Regions from separate parts of the Shewanella sp. M16 genome, predicted to be linked through region 2. Evidence: predicted binding sites of a transcription regulator. Region 2 holds the regulator's gene; each other region holds the start of a gene.

Region 1 (4,190 bases), on a different contig from region 2:
CCCGATCTTGAACAGGCTGTTTCTTGGCAGCCAGTGAAACGCAAAGTTGAAGGCAGTTTCGCCAATGTAGAGCATGCACTGGAGTTAACTTTATGGCCAGAGATCAATGATTTTTACGGTCATTATTTCTCCGCCCCAGTATTATTTGACTCTAAGTGGGGCACTGGGGAGTTACTGCAAGTCTGGAATGATGACGATTTTAACTGCCTGCAACAAAACTTGATTGGTCATCTGATGATGAAGAAAAAACTGAAGCAGTCACCGACTTGGTTTATCGGTCTGTTAGATGAGGGAGATAAAATGCTCACCATCAATAACAGTGATGGTAGCGTATGGATTGAAATCCCTGGTGAAGTGCAATCTGAGCAATTGTCCTCGAGTTTGACTGCGTTTATCGAAGCATTATCGCCACGGATAGCACCACCCGTTAAACATGAAGAATTACCTATGCCCGCATTAGAACATCCTGGTATTTTCGCCAGTTTTAAACGTATGTGGCAAAACCTTTTCGGTAAACGTTAACTTCTGTGAGCGACATTTTTATTATCAACCTAAGTATTAACTCAACCTAAGCGTGGCTTATCTTAGGTTGAGTTCTGCAAGGGGATAAACAGGTGTTATTGATGATCCCAAGACAGATTCGACACTATGCGGCAAGGCTCGCAGCGAAAATGGAACATATCCAATAAAGGTTCATCGAGTTTCCAATCATGACTGCCACAACGTGGGCAAGGTCGCGTTTTTTCTGTGGCTAAATCTTGGCCGCCAACGCGATATAAGTAGTAATAGGTCGGGATCTGAGTGAGATATTCGATACGACCGCGCAAATCCCAACCTCTGCGAAATAAATCACTGTCAGGACTCGATAATTCCTCTAGCGCGGCAAATTCTGCCTTAGTGGCCGCCGCCATTTGCAGCTCGTCGCAGGCTTGCCATTCGCTCTGCCAACGGATAATACGTTTATGATCGCCATTAAAGGTTGCGGGTATACGGTACAGGGGAATGGGCAATAAATTGTCGCCGCTGCGTAGGGGCGAGCACATATGCACAAAACTGGTGTATAGCAGTTGCCAGCTGGGTGTTTCGGTATTACTTACTTCAGAATTGATATCCTGACCAATAAACTTTTCCCGCGGCGCGAGTAGTTTAGCGTCGGTTAATTCTACTAAGGCTTTTTTGACCCAAGGGCTGTGATATTTGTGCGCTAAACTGCTTTTCTCTGGCATCAATAAACGCACTCTAAACTCACCGTCATTAAAGGCGACCGCAAATTCTCGCCCTAAGATTTGGCCATTAGCTCGATAGGCTTCAAGGAGCTGATTAATGGCCTTCTCGGCGGCAGATATCGTGGTGTCGGCGAAGCATTCGAAGCGCAGTTCAGTGACAAACATTAAGCTGTTTTTCCTTGGCTTTCTAATAAGTTGATGCGTTGTTTAAGTTCAAGCAGTTCGTTTTTTAATTGCATTATTTCTGTTTTTTGCTGCTCAGCATGACGTTCAAAATACGCCTGTTGCATCTGCAGGCGCTCGGCGAGCATTGCAAGGGTTAAGGTATCGTTAGTTGCGGGAACGTCAGTTGTAGGGCTGATAGTTTGCAACTCAGCTAAACGCTCGCGATCCGCCTTAGGCATAGATTTAAATTGTTGCAAGCCTTGGATTAATATCGGTAAAGGTAGGCTACTACCTAAACGGGTTTTAATTAAGGCAAGGCTCGGTACTTTACCGCAAGCTTCGAGCGAACGTGCGGCCGCTAATACTTGGTCAAGGGGACTCATAATTAGCAAAATTCCTTAATTTGTTGAATTGTTTAAACCAATTTTAAAATAATAATTAATTTTTTCATTTAAAAACAGTGTGTTGTCTTGTGGCATTTATTTTGCTTATTGTCCAGCCGAAATACCATTTATTAAGCTTCAATAATAATTACACAGGATGTCACATGATGAACCATAAATTGAATAACAAACTTATCGCCATCACTTTTTTAGGGCTCGCAAGCTTAGGTCTTAGCGGCTGCGTGGTCAATGTCGGTGATGGAGAATCGGGCTGGGATAGCAGCGAATCTTGGGAGAAAGTGCAGGATAAAAATCGTACTAACTTAACCAAGCTGAGCTTAGGCATGCCTAAAGACCAAGTGATAATCTTAATGGGCACCGCTGATTTTAGTGAAGCCTATATTCAACAAAGTGCTCAACAAGGTGAAGCCAATAAAGAAGTCTTAGTGTTGTTTTATCGTACCCAGCGTAATAATGGCGATGGAAAAACCACTAAGGATGAATGCACGCCTATCGTGCTGAGCAACAATGCCTTAGTGGGTTGGGGTGAAACGGCTTACGGTAAAATCTGAACCAACGAGTCTTATCGTTTACGTAGCTGAGTGTCTAATTGCTCAATGGGCTCAGTCCAGAGGGCATCGGCTTCTAAACCTTCAATGATAAAGCTCTTTTGGGCAGGGGTCCAAAAGGGCGCTTGGCTTAAATGGATGTGATGGTCGATATCATGGGTTGCAATAAACTGCGCTATGGCCTCGTCGCTACTGTCTAAACCGAGTTGCTCAAACAAGTGGCTTAAGTCTACTGGAGTTGTATCCATCATTATTTCCTTTTCAGTATAGTGCCTTCGTTTAGAGTAAGCGCCTGATTGAAAAATGCAATCTATGATTAAAATTTGCACTTTTTAGTTTCCTTGGTAGATTAACAGTTACGCATAAAAAAGTGTGAGCTAAGTCAAGGAATGCTAACGATGGACAATGAAATTCTGGAGGACTGCCGCGCAGTCTATTTGACCGCGGAAGACTTACGCATTGCCGCTTCTATTCTCTATAACGCTTACCATGATGATCCTTTTTTTGTCGATTCACTCTTTACCTCAGACAAAGCCGCTTATGAGCAAAAATTGCGCGCCGCAATCAGGGAAGAACTCAATACGTTATGGCAACAAAAACAAGCCCTCATTGGTTTATTCGACCATGAAAGACTCTTTGGGTTAGCCTGTGTAGTTACTCAAGAAGTGCCTTTAGGGGAAGGGCGTTATTGGCATTGGCGCTTAAAGATGTTGTTAGGTACAGGTTGGCAATCGACTCAAGCGCTAATGAACAAAGAGTCCAGTATTATTGAACTTTTACCCAGTAAGCACTGCGGTATTTTGCAGTTTATTGCTCTTGCACCAAATGAACAGCACAAAGGACTTGGACATAAGTTAGTACAAGCTGTGGTGAGTTGGTGTGATGAGCAGCCTGATTTGGATGGCATTGGTGTGTTTATCGCTCAGGAGAACCACTTGCAACTGTTTACTCAGCATGACTTTGTATCCATAGGCGAGCTGAGTATTGGCAGTATTCATGGCCAACTTTTATTCTATTCGGTTCAACAAGATGACTAACTCTTATAAACGTTTCGCCGATTTTTATCCTTTCTATTTATCCCAACACCAGCACCCGATTTGTCGGCAATTACACTTTGTTGGCAGTTGTTTAGTTCTGCTGCTGATTGGCATTGCCTTGGTTTCACAAGCCTGGTGGCTATGTTGGTTCATTCCTATTGTTGGTTATGGTTTTGCGTGGGTGGGACACTTCGTATTTGAGAAGAATCGACCCGCGACATTTCAGTATCCTTTTTACAGTTTGATGGCAGATTGGGTGATGTTTGCGCAGATGATCCGCCGCTTTTTTAAACGTTAAAAAAATTGCCAGAGTGAGATGCCCATGCCCGTGTGAGAGATCGCTTACAAACGTTGTAGGACATAATGTTTTCTTTTTGATTGTTTTTTGTTCTGCGACATTTAATTTTAAATAGAATCATTGGGTTGTATTTATTTTCCTTTGGTTGGTCCGTAATTAATTTTGTAGTCCGTTCTTTGAGCCGAACAAAAAAGTTAGGGTTAACGTAGAATTCACTCATGGCCAAAGCAAATGGATAGCAAGGAAAGCGAAACAGGCCAAAGGGACGCAAGAAGCAACGAATTAAGATTTCAAGGTTGAAATCGCTGACGGTAGGAAAACTGTCATTCGCTTGGGATAGGCTAAGGAAAAGCAGGATTGCTTTTCAAGGATGATTAGGGACAGTGAGTTGTATCGTCAGGATGATGAATTTCAGGAAGAATACAGGACACGCTTAAGGATTAAGCATGAACTCGAAACAGGATGTGTCGAGATAAGGATAAAGTATAAGGGTGAACAGCTTGTACTAATCT
Region 2 (4,190 bases):
ACGATGGCCGTCCTGCATCGGCTAGCGCGAAAGAAATTCGTTACGATATGGCAAGCCGCACCTTAACGCTGAAAGGTATGGCGTCATTAGATCAAGCGGGTAGCCAAGTTACAGGCAATTTAATCCGCTATAACATGATTCAACAGAAATTGATGGCCGAGAGTACTGGCAGTGGTGACGATCGCGTGATCACTATTATTCAGCCTGAAAACTATCAAGATGATGCTAAATCAGACGCTCCGGCGGATAAACCTGTAAAAAAGCAGGACTCTAAATGACCCAAATCACCTTAAGAGCACAAAATCTGGCGAAAAGTTACAAGAGTCGCCAAGTGGTTAAAGACGTCAGTCTGACGGTAAAAACCGGTCAAGTCGTTGGCCTACTCGGTCCAAACGGTGCAGGTAAAACCACGACCTTTTACATGGTTGTCGGGCTAGTGAAGAGCGATAAGGGACATATCTTTATCGACGATGATGATTTAACCGCAGATCCTATGCATCTGCGTGCCCGCAAAGGCATAGGTTACTTACCGCAGGAAGCCAGTATCTTTCGTAAGCTAACTGTTCATGACAACATCATGGCCGTACTGCAAACTCGTAAAGAACTTAAAAACGAAGAACGAGAAGAAGAACTAGAACATCTGCTCGAAGAGTTTCATATCACCCACATCCGTGACAGCCAAGGCATGTCATTGTCGGGTGGCGAACGTCGTCGCGTCGAAATTGCGCGGGCTTTAGCCGCTAATCCTAAGTTCATTTTGCTCGATGAACCGTTTGCCGGCGTCGATCCTATTTCGGTTATCGACATCAAGAAGATTATCGAACAACTCAAAAGTCGCGGCCTTGGCGTACTGATCACAGACCATAATGTCCGCGAGACATTAGATGTATGTGAACATGCTTATATTGTGAGTCACGGAAACCTGATTGCCGAAGGAACTCCAGCAGAGATCTTAGACAATCAGCAAGTTAGGGCTGTGTACTTAGGTGAACAATTCAGGCTATAGTTAATCGAGCGAAGCCAATGGAGGCAATTTATACCGCCATTGGGCTTCACTCAAGATAATAATAAGCGACCTCATCCAACAATAATAACGTAGGGATCAGCGGTAACATGAAAGCGTCACTCCAGCTCAAACTGGGTCAACAGTTAACCATGACGCCACAACTACAACAGGCTATACGTCTGTTGCAACTGTCGTCATTAGAACTGCAGCAAGAGATCCAGCAAGCATTAGATTCTAATCCCCTTCTCGAGCTGGAAGAGGATCAATTCGACGCCACTAAAAACCCTGTAAACCAAACGCTATCCGATACGGATTTCAGTGAATCTAGCACTCTGCCACCAGAAAAAGACAGCTCCACCATAGACACGGCAGAGTCGCTAACCAAAGAATCCATGCCCGATGAGCTCCCCATGGACACCACATGGGATGAAGTGTTTACCGCCTCCCCAAACTCAGGCCCCGGCGGCAGTCGTGAAGACGATATGCCCTTCCAAGGCGAGACCAGTGAAGGGTTGTACGAACACTTAGAATGGCAAAAAAACCTCACGCCGTTTTCTGAAACCGATTTAGCCATTGCCACCGCCATTATTGATGCCATCGACGATCAGGGCTATCTCACCCAAAGCACTGAAGAAATTCTCGAAGCCATGGGCAATCCTGAAGTTGAGCTTGACGAAGTCGAAGCCGTACTCAAGCGTATTCAGCATTTTGATCCCATAGGCGTTGCCGCCCGCGATTTAAGTGAATGCCTGCTGATCCAACTGTCGCATTTCGCCGCTGATACTCCCAACCTAGAAAACGCCCGTATGCTGATCAAAGATCATTTAGATCTGATCGCCGCCCGAGACTTTAGGTTATTGATGCGTAAGACTAAATTAAAAGAAGATGAATTAAGGGATGGTATAGCACTTATCCAAACCCTCAATCCTCGCCCAGGTTTGTTGATCACGCCCAATAATGACGAATACGTTATCCCAGATGTGTCTGTGTCGAAGAAAAATGGCCGCTGGGTTGTTGAGCTTAATCCTGACTGCATGCCCAAAATCAATGTAAATCAACATTATGCTTCTATGGCACGCAGTACCAAAAACCAAGCCGATAGCCAATTTATTCGCGGCCATCTGCAAGAGGCTAAATGGTTTATTAAGAGCCTAGAAAGCCGTAACGATACTTTGCTTAAAGTTGCTAATTGCATAGTGCAATATCAGCAAGGTTTCTTTGAGTACGGTGAAGAAGCCATGAAGCCTATGGTGCTTAACGATATTGCCGAAGCGGTAGAAATGCATGAGTCCACCATCTCACGGGTCACAACTCAAAAATACATGCATACCCCTAAGGGACTTTTTGAACTAAAATACTTCTTCTCTAGCCACGTCGGTACTGACGATGGTGGTGAGTGCTCATCCACAGCAATCAGAGCCTTTATAAAGAAACTGGTGGCAGCGGAAAACCAGAAAAAACCATTAAGCGATAGTAAGATGGCACAACTTCTGGCAGAACAAGGGATCAACGTAGCCCGCAGAACCATTGCGAAGTACCGAGAGGCTATGCTTATTCCACCTTCTAATCAGCGTAAAAGTTTATAACCTACAGTGGATATCGGAGGACGTTTCTATGCAAATAAACCTAAGTGGGCACCATATCGAAATTACCGAATCGTTACGTGCATATGTAGAAGAAAAGTTTTCAAAACTTGAACGCCATTTCGAACAGATCAATAATGTGCACGTTGTGCTCAATGTTGAGAAAATGCAACAGATTGCCGAAGCGAGAATAAACCTCATAGGTGGTGAAGTTTTTGCTACTTCAGAGCATGCTGACATGTATGCCGCTATAGACGCCCTGATTGACAAGCTTGACCGTCAGGTTATTAAACACAAAGAGAAGTTAACAAAACACTAATAATGGAACTTTGTACCATACTGCGGCCGGAGTGCACTACCTGCGCCACTCCGGGCAGCAAGAAAAAGGTACTGGAACTCATCAGCGACTTAGTCGCTGCCCAGTACCCGACCCTCTCATCTCAAGAGATATTCGAAAGCCTAGTGGCGCGCGAAAAGATGGGGAGCACAGGTATAGGTAACGGCATCGCCATTCCACATGGTCGACTAGCCGATATAGATCAGCCCATTGCCATACTAATTAAGTGTGAAGAGCCGATAGCATTTGATGCTATCGATAAGCAACCTGTTGATATTTTATTTGCACTACTGGTGCCTGCAGACCAATGTCAGCAGCACTTAAGTACCTTGTCTTGCATGGCCGAAAAGCTGAGCGACAAGCAAATATTAAAGCAATTACGCAAGACGCATGATGAAACGGAACTCTATCAGGTAATCACTGGATGAAACTGGTCATAGTGTCGGGCCGCTCAGGCTCAGGCAAATCTGTCGCCCTTAGGGTACTCGAAGATCTCGGCTATTATTGTGTCGATAACCTTCCCTTGCCATTGATTGGCAGTTTGCTTGAGCAACTCAAAGGCAGTAACGATCTCGTCGCCATCAGTGTCGACGTGCGTAACATGCCTGAGCAGGATAAGGTCTTAGTGAAACAACTCGCTAGCCTACCACCAGATACTGAGTTAACGAGCTTCTTCCTTAACTCCAGCGATAAAATTCTGCTCAAGCGTTACAGCGAAACCCGTCGTTTGCATCCTTTGTCGAAGAGCCGAGTCTCTTTGCAAGAAGCGATAAAGCTGGAGGGAAAACTGCTCGAGCCTATGTCAAAACTGGTCGATCACTACATAGATACGTCGAATTTGAATATCTATGATTTAAGTGACCAAGTCAGACAAATTCTCCTTGGTAGTGTCGATAAAGAACTCGTGATCAACTTCGAGTCCTTTGGCTTTAAGCACGGAATGCCCACCGAAGCCGACTTTATGTTCGATGTGCGCTTTCTGCCCAATCCCCACTGGGAGCTGGCGCTGCGGCCATTGACTGGCTTAGATGAACCCGTAGCTGAGTTCTTAAATCGCCAACCACTGGTCAATAAGTTCATCTGGCAAATCGAAAATTTACTGGAGACTTGGCTGCCGCACCTCGAGCGTAACAATCGCAGTTATTTAACTGTGGCCATTGGCTGCACAGGTGGACAGCACAGATCGGTTTACGTCGCAGAGCAATTGGCAAAACGCTTTAGTAACGGTAAACATAAAGTTTATGCCCGTCATCGAGAGCTCAAC
Region 3 (4,190 bases), on a different contig from region 2:
CTTTAATCGCCATATCAAGGGAGTTATTCGTCAACTGTAAGCTACCTTGATGGAATTGCTGTGCCACTTGACTCGTAGCAACACCACCACCGACAGCAGTTTTAGCATTTGAAAAAATAGAATTAGCGTAAACATCCGCAAATTCAGCACGGGACTCTTTAAAGCCAATGGTGTTCGCATTAGCAATGTTATTCGCCGTAGTGTTTAAATCTTTCTGCGCGGCAGAAATGCCACTCAATGCAATGTTAAACGACATAATTCACCTCTACACTTGACTCAATTCATTTATGAGCAACTTACGCTCAATTCGGATACTGCAAAAATTCTTTTATGCAAACTTAGGTTTCAGACACAGCTAACACATCGGTTAACTTGATGCCCATACCGCCTCTCAAGTTAAGAATCGCGCCAGTACTGGCCGTACCGAGAGAAACGCTGGTCACATGAGCATAGGTCGAGACTGGCAATTCTTGGGATTTCCCATCCACTAAACCACTCGCCTTGATCGTATAGTTACCTGTGGTTACAGGGTTTCCATCTTTATCGAGGCCATCCCAGTTAACATCGACATTGCCCCCCTTACTGCCATCAACTTTAAAGGTGGTCACAACTTGGCCTTTCTCATCCTCAACACGTACAGTAACTTCAGGAATTTTAGCTGGCGTGCTAATCACACCTTTTATTGTTGGGCTTTCAGCTGAAATGTTACCTGTATCAGTTGGGATCAACACCTTGCGACCAACAAGTCCTGATGCCTGTAATGCTTGGCTTGATGTCATAACACCGTTTAAATTAACGATTTCCTTATTCAACTTAGTAATACCATCAACCGTCGAGAATGATGCCATCTGCGCAATCATTTGGTCGTTGTCGACGGGCTTAAAGGGATCTTGCATCGATAACTGTTGGCTTAATAACGAGAAAAAGTCATCTTGAGTTAACTGCTGGCTTTTTGCTTCCGGTACTATTGACTCTTTTGGCAAACGTATGCCATCAAGAAACGGATTACCCGTTGAGCTGGTTGATGAATTCGTCGTAACGGCATTTGGCTGACTCTTATTTTGAGCCGTCTGCGCCGACGCTTGGTTAATTTGATTAATGAGGCTCACAGCTTACCTCCTAAGTAACACATGTTATTTACCCATCCCAAGTGTTTGTTGCAGCATAGACTTAGCTGCTTCAGCGACTTGAACATTCATTTGATATGAGCGCGAAGCAGAAATCATATCTGCCATTTCTTCCATGACATTAACATTCGGTTTATAAATAAAGCCGTCCGCATCCGCCATTGGATGATCGGGCGAGTATTCTTTCAGTAGTGGTTTATCACTTTCTACAATGCCTTTTACAGCTACACCTTGAGAGGCTTGTTGCTGACTTTGGGCCTTAGCCATTTCGGCTTCAAAAATGGGATGACGAGAACGATAGGTCTTATCTACACTACTCGAGACGGAATCCGCGTTGGCTATGTTGCTCGCGGTGGTGTTTAGCCTGACCGATTGAGCAGACATTCCCGAGCCAGCAACATCAAATATGCTAAATAAACTCATGATTAATCCCCTCTCAACGCTTTCTTCATGCCACTAAACTTACTGTCTAAAAAACCTAGCGACATTTGATATTCAAGTGCATTTTGCATGAATGCCGATTGTTCCTGTTGGATATCAACAGTATTACCATCACCGGTATCGGGTTGATTTGGCACACGGAACTTAACAAATTGCCCAGTCAACTCCGCAAGCCCAAAATGCTTATCTGGCTCTTGCATTTCAAGACTATTTCGCTGCTGCTGTTGGCCTCGAGCGGCCTGCATTGCCGCAGAAAAATCAACATCGCGGGCTTTGTAATGTGGCGTATCTGCGTTAGCGATATTGCTTGAAATGACTTCAGCCCGCTGCGCTCTAATACCGAGAGTGTATTGATGCACACCCAGTGCATTATCAAAATTGATCGCCATAAAATTGCCTCCTCGTGTTCTCACGAAAATAAAGCAATTCATGTGCCAACATCAGGAAAATTTTGAGAATAACAACAAGGATGAGCAAGTGATGGGTAAAAAATTACCGACAATTGTCGGTAATTTTCTTTAGAGCGGCTGAGTTAAGTCTTTTTCTGGTAATAAATGCCAGGGTTACAACGAACCATATCAAACTCGTCCGTTAAACCAGCGATAGATTCTGATGCACCGAGAAATAAAATCCCTTTGGGATTGAGAGCGGCAGCGAATTGCCGCAAAATTTTTGCCTTTGCCTCTGGTGCAAAATAAATCAGCACATTGCGGCAAAAGATAATGTCGAACTTGCCAAGCAGACTATAACTCTCGAGTAAATTATGCGCTCTAAAGTTCACCAACCGCTTCACATTGTCCTTTAACTTCATATTGCCTGAAGGTAATGCATCAAAAAACTGACGCTTACGTTCTTCAGATAAACCACGCGCTAATGCCAAACTATCGTACTCGGCATTTTTGCAACGTTCCAACATGGAAGGAGATAAATCCGTTGCTTGAATAGAAGCACTACCAGCCAAGGCACCAGGCTTCTTCTGTTGATACTCAAGAATAGTCATAGCCAATGAGTATGGCTCTTGGCCTGACGAGCAAGCCGCAGACCAAATTTTAAGCGGACGCCCCAGACGACTGTATTCAGGTAGTAGGACATTATTCAACAACTCAAATGGATAACGATCACGGAACCAAAGGGTTTCATTGGTCGTCATAGCATCGATCACTTCAGCTCTGAGCGCACGCTCAGTAGGCTTCATCGAATGCTTAACCACATCAGATAAGGATGGCAGGTTATATTTGCCCATCAAAGGAGCAAGACGACTGCGCACAAGATATTGCTTATTTTCACCCAGTACGATGCCGCTGTGTTGCTCTAAGAACAACCTAAATTGATTATATTCAGCCTCAGCGAGTGATTTATTTGGCACATTCACATCCTAAATCCTATAGCAAGCACCAAAATCAGTGCGAAACCATCATGTTATAAAGTCGAGATTATAGCGTAAGGCGTATCTAGGTACTAACCTACATCAATTACAAACTTAAATGCTTATTCACAGCAGCGGCCAGTTCGTCGGGATTAAACTTAGCGATAAAGTCATTAGCCCCCACTTTTTGAACCATTGCCTGATTGAATACACCACTTAACGAAGTATGCAGTACCACTTTAATATGCTTAAGCTTAGGATCATCTCGGATTTCAGCGGTCAGGGTGTAGCCATCCATTTCAGGCATCTCAATATCAGAGATAATGAGGGGGATCTCATCGGCCACATTATCCATCTCTTTGGCGATCTCTTTAAGCTTATCTAATGCTTCGCGACCATCTTTTGCGGTATCAATTTGTAAATTCAATGACTCGAGTGAACGAATAATTTGTTTACGCGCCACGGCAGAATCATCAATAACCATAATATGGTAATGCTGAGTTCTGTCGAGGGTCAGTTTTTCATTGGCTTCTTCACTGATAGCCGTTTTAACCGGTGAAATCTCATCTAAGATTTTTTCCACATCGAGAATTTCAACTAATTCACCTTCAATTTCAGTCACAGCTGTCAGATAAGAATAACGGCCAGCACCTTGCGGCGGAGGCATAATCGCTTCCCAATTCATGTTAATGATCCGCTCAACAGAACTGACCAAGAAGCCTTGAACACTGCGGTTATATTCAGAAATAATGATGAAACAGTTTTCAGTGCTTGCTAAAGGTTTTCCCCCTGTTGCCGCACTCAAATCAATCACTGAAATGGTTGTTCCACGAATATGAGCAACACCCTTCACATAAGGATTAAGTTTAGGCAAAGTGGTCAGTGGTGGACACTGCAGTACTTCTTTCACCTTAAACACGTTAATCCCAAACCGTTGACGACCGTTTAATTTAAAAAGCAGCAATTCTAAACGGTTTTGTCCAACGAGCTGGGTTCGTTTGTTGACTGAATCAAGAATACTCGACATAACTCTGCCTTGTTGTTCTGTTTATGTTCGGCCCTATAACTCAGTTGAGTATAGGCATATTAATTGCTTACGTCTTATCTATCGATAAACATAGTCGAAACTGAGTCAATCTTCTGACAGTGATGCAAATTATTATTACAGTGGTCAGCTTCGAACTTAATAAAAGTATAGGTGCATTCTGGCGTTACAAGCTAGTCTCTTCATTATGAAAGTAAATTTAGTCTGTTTT
Region 4 (4,190 bases), on a different contig from region 2:
GCCTTCGGCGTCAGCATCTGGGAAAGATACTTTTTCAACGATAGTTTGGAACAGCGGCGTCATATCATCGCTCGCTACATCCGGATCTAAAGTTGCAAAACCGTTTAACGCAGAAGCGTAAACGATTGGGAAATCTAGCTGCTCGTCAGTTGCACCTAAGTTATCGAACAGGTCGAATACTTGGTCAATAACCCAATCTGGGCGTGCACCTGGACGGTCAATTTTGTTGATAACAACGATTGGCTTTAGGCCTTGAGCAAACGCTTTCTTCGTTACGAAGCGAGTTTGTGGCATTGGACCGTCAACGGCATCAACCAGCAATAATACTGAGTCAACCATAGACAGAACACGCTCAACCTCACCACCGAAATCGGCGTGGCCTGGGGTATCAACGATGTTAATACGGTAGTCGTTCCACTTGATGGCAGTATTCTTTGCCAGAATCGTGATCCCACGTTCCTTTTCAAGATCGTTGGAGTCCATCACCCGCTCAGTGGCTTCTCCTCGGGTTGCAAGGGTGCCTGACTGTGACAGCAACTTGTCTACCAGGGTCGTTTTGCCATGGTCAACGTGTGCAATAATGGCGATGTTACGTAAATTCTCTAGCACGGATAAACCTCTTACCATCAAACAAAAATAGGGATATTTCAGTAATTCGTTATGGTGATCGAGCTCGATCTACCACAATAAAAAGCGTGCCATTCTACTCCAGAGCGGCCTTGGCGCACAGGATTATTTTTGAACACTTATAAAACAATCTGCCAATCCTTGGGTAATTTCCGTCAATCATCCACTGAGTAAAATCCTCTGTAGCCAGAGTTAACGCTCTGTTTAATTGCCATATTCGTAGGAAAAATCCGAGTTAAGCCGCTGAATTTGCTATTTTTCGTATTCAATGTTAGCACTGCTAATGTCGATTTAAGCATCAGCAAAATCGACTTAGACACAGAGAAATTACCACGTGAACACACTGCAATAAATTCTGCGGCACACTTAATCTAACGTTCATGTTGGCGTTTACACCCGATGGCATTAAGACTCACTTCATTGTCACGGGATACCTTTTTACGCATCACTGATTTCACTTGGCCTGTGAACAGCAAAGACATTTCGCACATGAGAACGAACTCTTTCCTAATAATATGATAATAAACCACTATTGGATTGATAATGCGTGGCATAGTTGGACAGACTAGCGTGGTTTTATGACAATTATGCGGCGGTTATGCGGTGGTAAATAGTCCCGATCGGCGCTGAAAGTATGTGTGAGCTTCACAGAGGCAGTACTTACTGAGATAGTGAAAGCCAAAGTGTCATTGCCATCTCATTGCCATATAAGCGGTGCATGTTATCGCTGTGCATCCCAGCTTAAGGTTTGCATGAATCAATTCAGTGCGCACCAAAATGGAGTAATGCACCAAAATGCCACAGACAAAAGCACTATTATGGTGCACACGCGAATCCAATTAAGTGCAACAAAGATTTTAAACCATGTTAATCAGTAAGTTACATTATTGGCATGGATATCGCTTTATAGCTCGTAAGTTTGGCTCAAGATAAATCACTTGAGTTAAAAGATTATAGAAGGGGCATCCCTTTACCCTACCGGAGGCTTGAGAATGTCAGTTGAATCAGTTTTAAAGCAACTTGAAGAATTAGAAGTTAAGTTCGTTGATTTACGTTTTACCGACACTAAAGGTAAAGAGCAGCACGTATCTATTCCTTCTCATCAGGTAGATGCTGATTTCTTCGAAGACGGCAAAATGTTTGACGGTTCTTCTATCGCAGGTTGGAAAGGCATTAACGAATCAGACATGGTACTGATGCCAGATCCAACGACATTCGTACTGGATCCTTTCACCGAAGAAACTACAGCGCTGATCCGTTGTGACATTCTTGAACCCGGTACTATGACAGGTTACGACCGTGACCCACGCTCAATTGCCAAAAAAGCAGAAGCTTACCTGATCTCTACTGGTATCGCTGATACTGTATTGATTGGACCAGAACCAGAATTCTTCCTATTTGACGATGTCCGTTTCGGTACTGACATGTCAGGTTGTTTCGTTAAGATCGACGCTAAAGAAGCGGCTTGGAACTCAGGCACTAGCTACGAAGGCGGCAACACAGGTCACCGTCCATTTGTTAAAGGCGGTTACTTCCCAGTTGCACCGGTTGACTCATCACAAGACCTACGTAGCGCTATGTGTTTAGTGTTAGAAGAAATGGGCCAAGTGGTTGAAGCGCATCACCATGAAGTGGCGACTGCAGGTCAAAACGAAATCGCAACTCGCTTCAACACCTTGACTAAGAAAGCGGATGAAATCCAGATTCTGAAGTACGTAGTGCACAACATGGCACACGCTTACGGTAAGACGGCGACTTTCATGCCTAAACCCATCGTTGGTGACAACGGTAGCGGCATGCACGTTCACCAATCTCTGGCGAAAGACGGTGTTAACTTGTTCGCTGGCGACAAATACGCAGGTTTAAGTGAAACGGCTCTGTACTACATAGGTGGTATCATCAAGCACGCTCGCGCGCTGAACGCTTTCACTAACCCAAGCACGAACTCTTACAAGCGTTTAGTGCCACACTTTGAAGCACCTGTTATGTTGGCCTACTCTGCCCGTAACCGCTCTGCATCAATCCGTATTCCAGTGGTACCAAGCCCTAAAGGCCGTCGTATCGAAGCACGTTTCCCTGATCCACATGCAAACCCATACTTAGGTTTCGCAGCGCTGCTGATGGCGGGTCTTGACGGTATCCAAAACAAGATCCACCCAGGTGAAGCGATGGACAAAGATCTGTACGATCTGCCTCCAGAAGAAGCGGCTGAAATCCCACAAGTGGCAACGTCATTAGAAAACGCCCTTGAAAATCTGCAAGCTGACCATGAGTTCCTGACAAAAGGCGGCGTGTTCAGTGAAGATTTCATCCAATCTTATATCGTACTGAAAACAGCAGAAGCTGAGCGCGTAGCACGTACAACTCACCCACTTGAGTTTGAAATGTACTACAGCCTGTAATGGCTAGCGCTATACAACCGGCTCGCTTTATGTAATTGATACAGAAAATATAAAAGCCTCGATAGCAACGCTATCGGGGCTTTTTGTATTTTGAAGGTATATACAACTTTTATTCAGATTCAATCGTCGCGTTGTTCTCTAAATAGGCATCATCGCCAACCACTCTTTTATCATTCAGAGAAGGCACGCCAGTTAACTTCCGACTATATAGGTGGTTTTATGCCGCACCCTCGTTTAATTTAGATCAGTTTTTAACCATCCATCTCTATTGTTGCTGTTGCCGCGGCAACTACAGCGCCATTATTGTTAAGTGTCCACGCTTTATTCAACTAGGCTGGGGATTGTCAGGGGCAAAATCTGATAGTTGGGCTGGTTTGCCTGACTCAAATGACGCAAATGGTACGCCATCTAACACGCGCTCATTTTTAAATACACGGATTTCAGAATCAGGTAACTGCGTCATCAGCAATGACAAGATAATGTGCATCTTATCCAATGGGCAATGAAGACGAATGCTTGCGCGTAAGCCCATTGTTCGTATATCCGATTGGCAGGCAATAAATGGACGATTCCGCGTTACCTTAATCAAATGACGATGCCCATTTTTTATAGGACTCTCGTAAGTAGTCTCTACATTTTTAAAACCAGTAAAGAAAAATGCCATCACGGCAAAACTTCCTGCACCGACCAAGGCGGCCGGGCCTAAAAAGGCCACCCCGACAATACAAACCACCACCCCAAACCAAGCCAGCCCACGCACTACCGCGTAGGCTGCATCCGGAATCGCGTCATGATAGGTGGTAACTAAACCCTCGGAGGTGAGCCGATAATGGTACTGTTTGTCTGCAAACCAGAGGTAACGAGCAGATAAGCACATAATTAAAGCCATGATGATTAACCCTATACCCAAGCTAGTATCGCCAGATAGCAAATAGCACCCTATAAGTGCTACGCAACCACACGGGATCAGGAAGGTTAACCAAAATAGACCATACACAGTCGCTACCTTAATATCCCACTCATAAAGCGTGGGCGCCTCACGCACCCGCTGCTGACGTAGCTTATTGAGCCGGTCTTGCTCCTCTTTGGGTAATTGCAGGAACTCACTGCGCGGCAGGTCTTCATACCGACTGTCGTCCAACGGTTGTGTCTCTTGCTCTG

Evidence for each region. The regulator sigma-54, encoded in region 2, starts transcription at its own class of promoters, with help from an activator protein. The targets are predictions, from matches to a motif close to GTTGGCACGNNNNTNGNNT.
Region 1: a site for sigma-54 is predicted at 1,863-1,881, ahead of KFE26_RS07240 (DUF3192 domain-containing protein). Genes of this name have one in related genera too.
Region 3: a site for sigma-54 is predicted at 1,989-2,007, ahead of flgB (flagellar basal body rod protein FlgB). Genes of this name have one in related genera too.
Region 4: a site for sigma-54 is predicted at 1,514-1,532, ahead of glnA (glutamate--ammonia ligase). Genes of this name have one in related genera too.

What each region holds. Positions count from the first base shown of each region.
Region 1 covers NZ_JAGTUL010000008.1:30,616-34,805, forward strand. The annotation lists gene syd (SecY-interacting protein) at 1-522, shown strand, start outside; gene KFE26_RS07230 (Zn-ribbon-containing protein) at 618-1,391, opposite strand; gene KFE26_RS07235 (hypothetical protein) at 1,391-1,774, opposite strand; gene KFE26_RS07240 (DUF3192 domain-containing protein) at 1,939-2,346, shown strand; gene KFE26_RS07245 (DUF2789 domain-containing protein) at 2,358-2,591, opposite strand; gene KFE26_RS07250 (GNAT family N-acetyltransferase) at 2,742-3,380, shown strand; gene KFE26_RS07255 (DUF962 domain-containing protein) at 3,373-3,678, shown strand.
Region 2 covers NZ_JAGTUL010000009.1:125,655-129,844, reverse strand. The annotation lists gene lptA (lipopolysaccharide transport periplasmic protein LptA) at 1-278, shown strand, start outside; gene lptB (LPS export ABC transporter ATP-binding protein) at 275-1,006, shown strand; gene KFE26_RS08340 (RNA polymerase factor sigma-54) at 1,114-2,592, shown strand; gene hpf (ribosome hibernation promoting factor) at 2,621-2,908, shown strand; gene ptsN (PTS IIA-like nitrogen regulatory protein PtsN) at 2,911-3,354, shown strand; gene rapZ (RNase adapter RapZ) at 3,351-4,190, shown strand, end outside.
Region 3 covers NZ_JAGTUL010000023.1:51,682-55,871, forward strand. The annotation lists gene flgE (flagellar hook protein FlgE) at 1-256, opposite strand, end outside; gene flgD (flagellar hook assembly protein FlgD) at 339-1,109, opposite strand; gene flgC (flagellar basal body rod protein FlgC) at 1,134-1,550, opposite strand; gene flgB (flagellar basal body rod protein FlgB) at 1,553-1,957, opposite strand; gene KFE26_RS15595 (protein-glutamate O-methyltransferase CheR) at 2,101-2,940, opposite strand; gene KFE26_RS15600 (chemotaxis protein CheV) at 3,041-3,961, opposite strand; gene flgA (flagellar basal body P-ring formation chaperone FlgA) at 4,167-4,190, shown strand, end outside.
Region 4 covers NZ_JAGTUL010000011.1:80,225-84,414, reverse strand. The annotation lists gene typA (translational GTPase TypA) at 1-609, opposite strand, end outside; gene glnA (glutamate--ammonia ligase) at 1,620-3,029, shown strand; gene KFE26_RS09650 (hypothetical protein) at 3,355-4,190, opposite strand, start outside.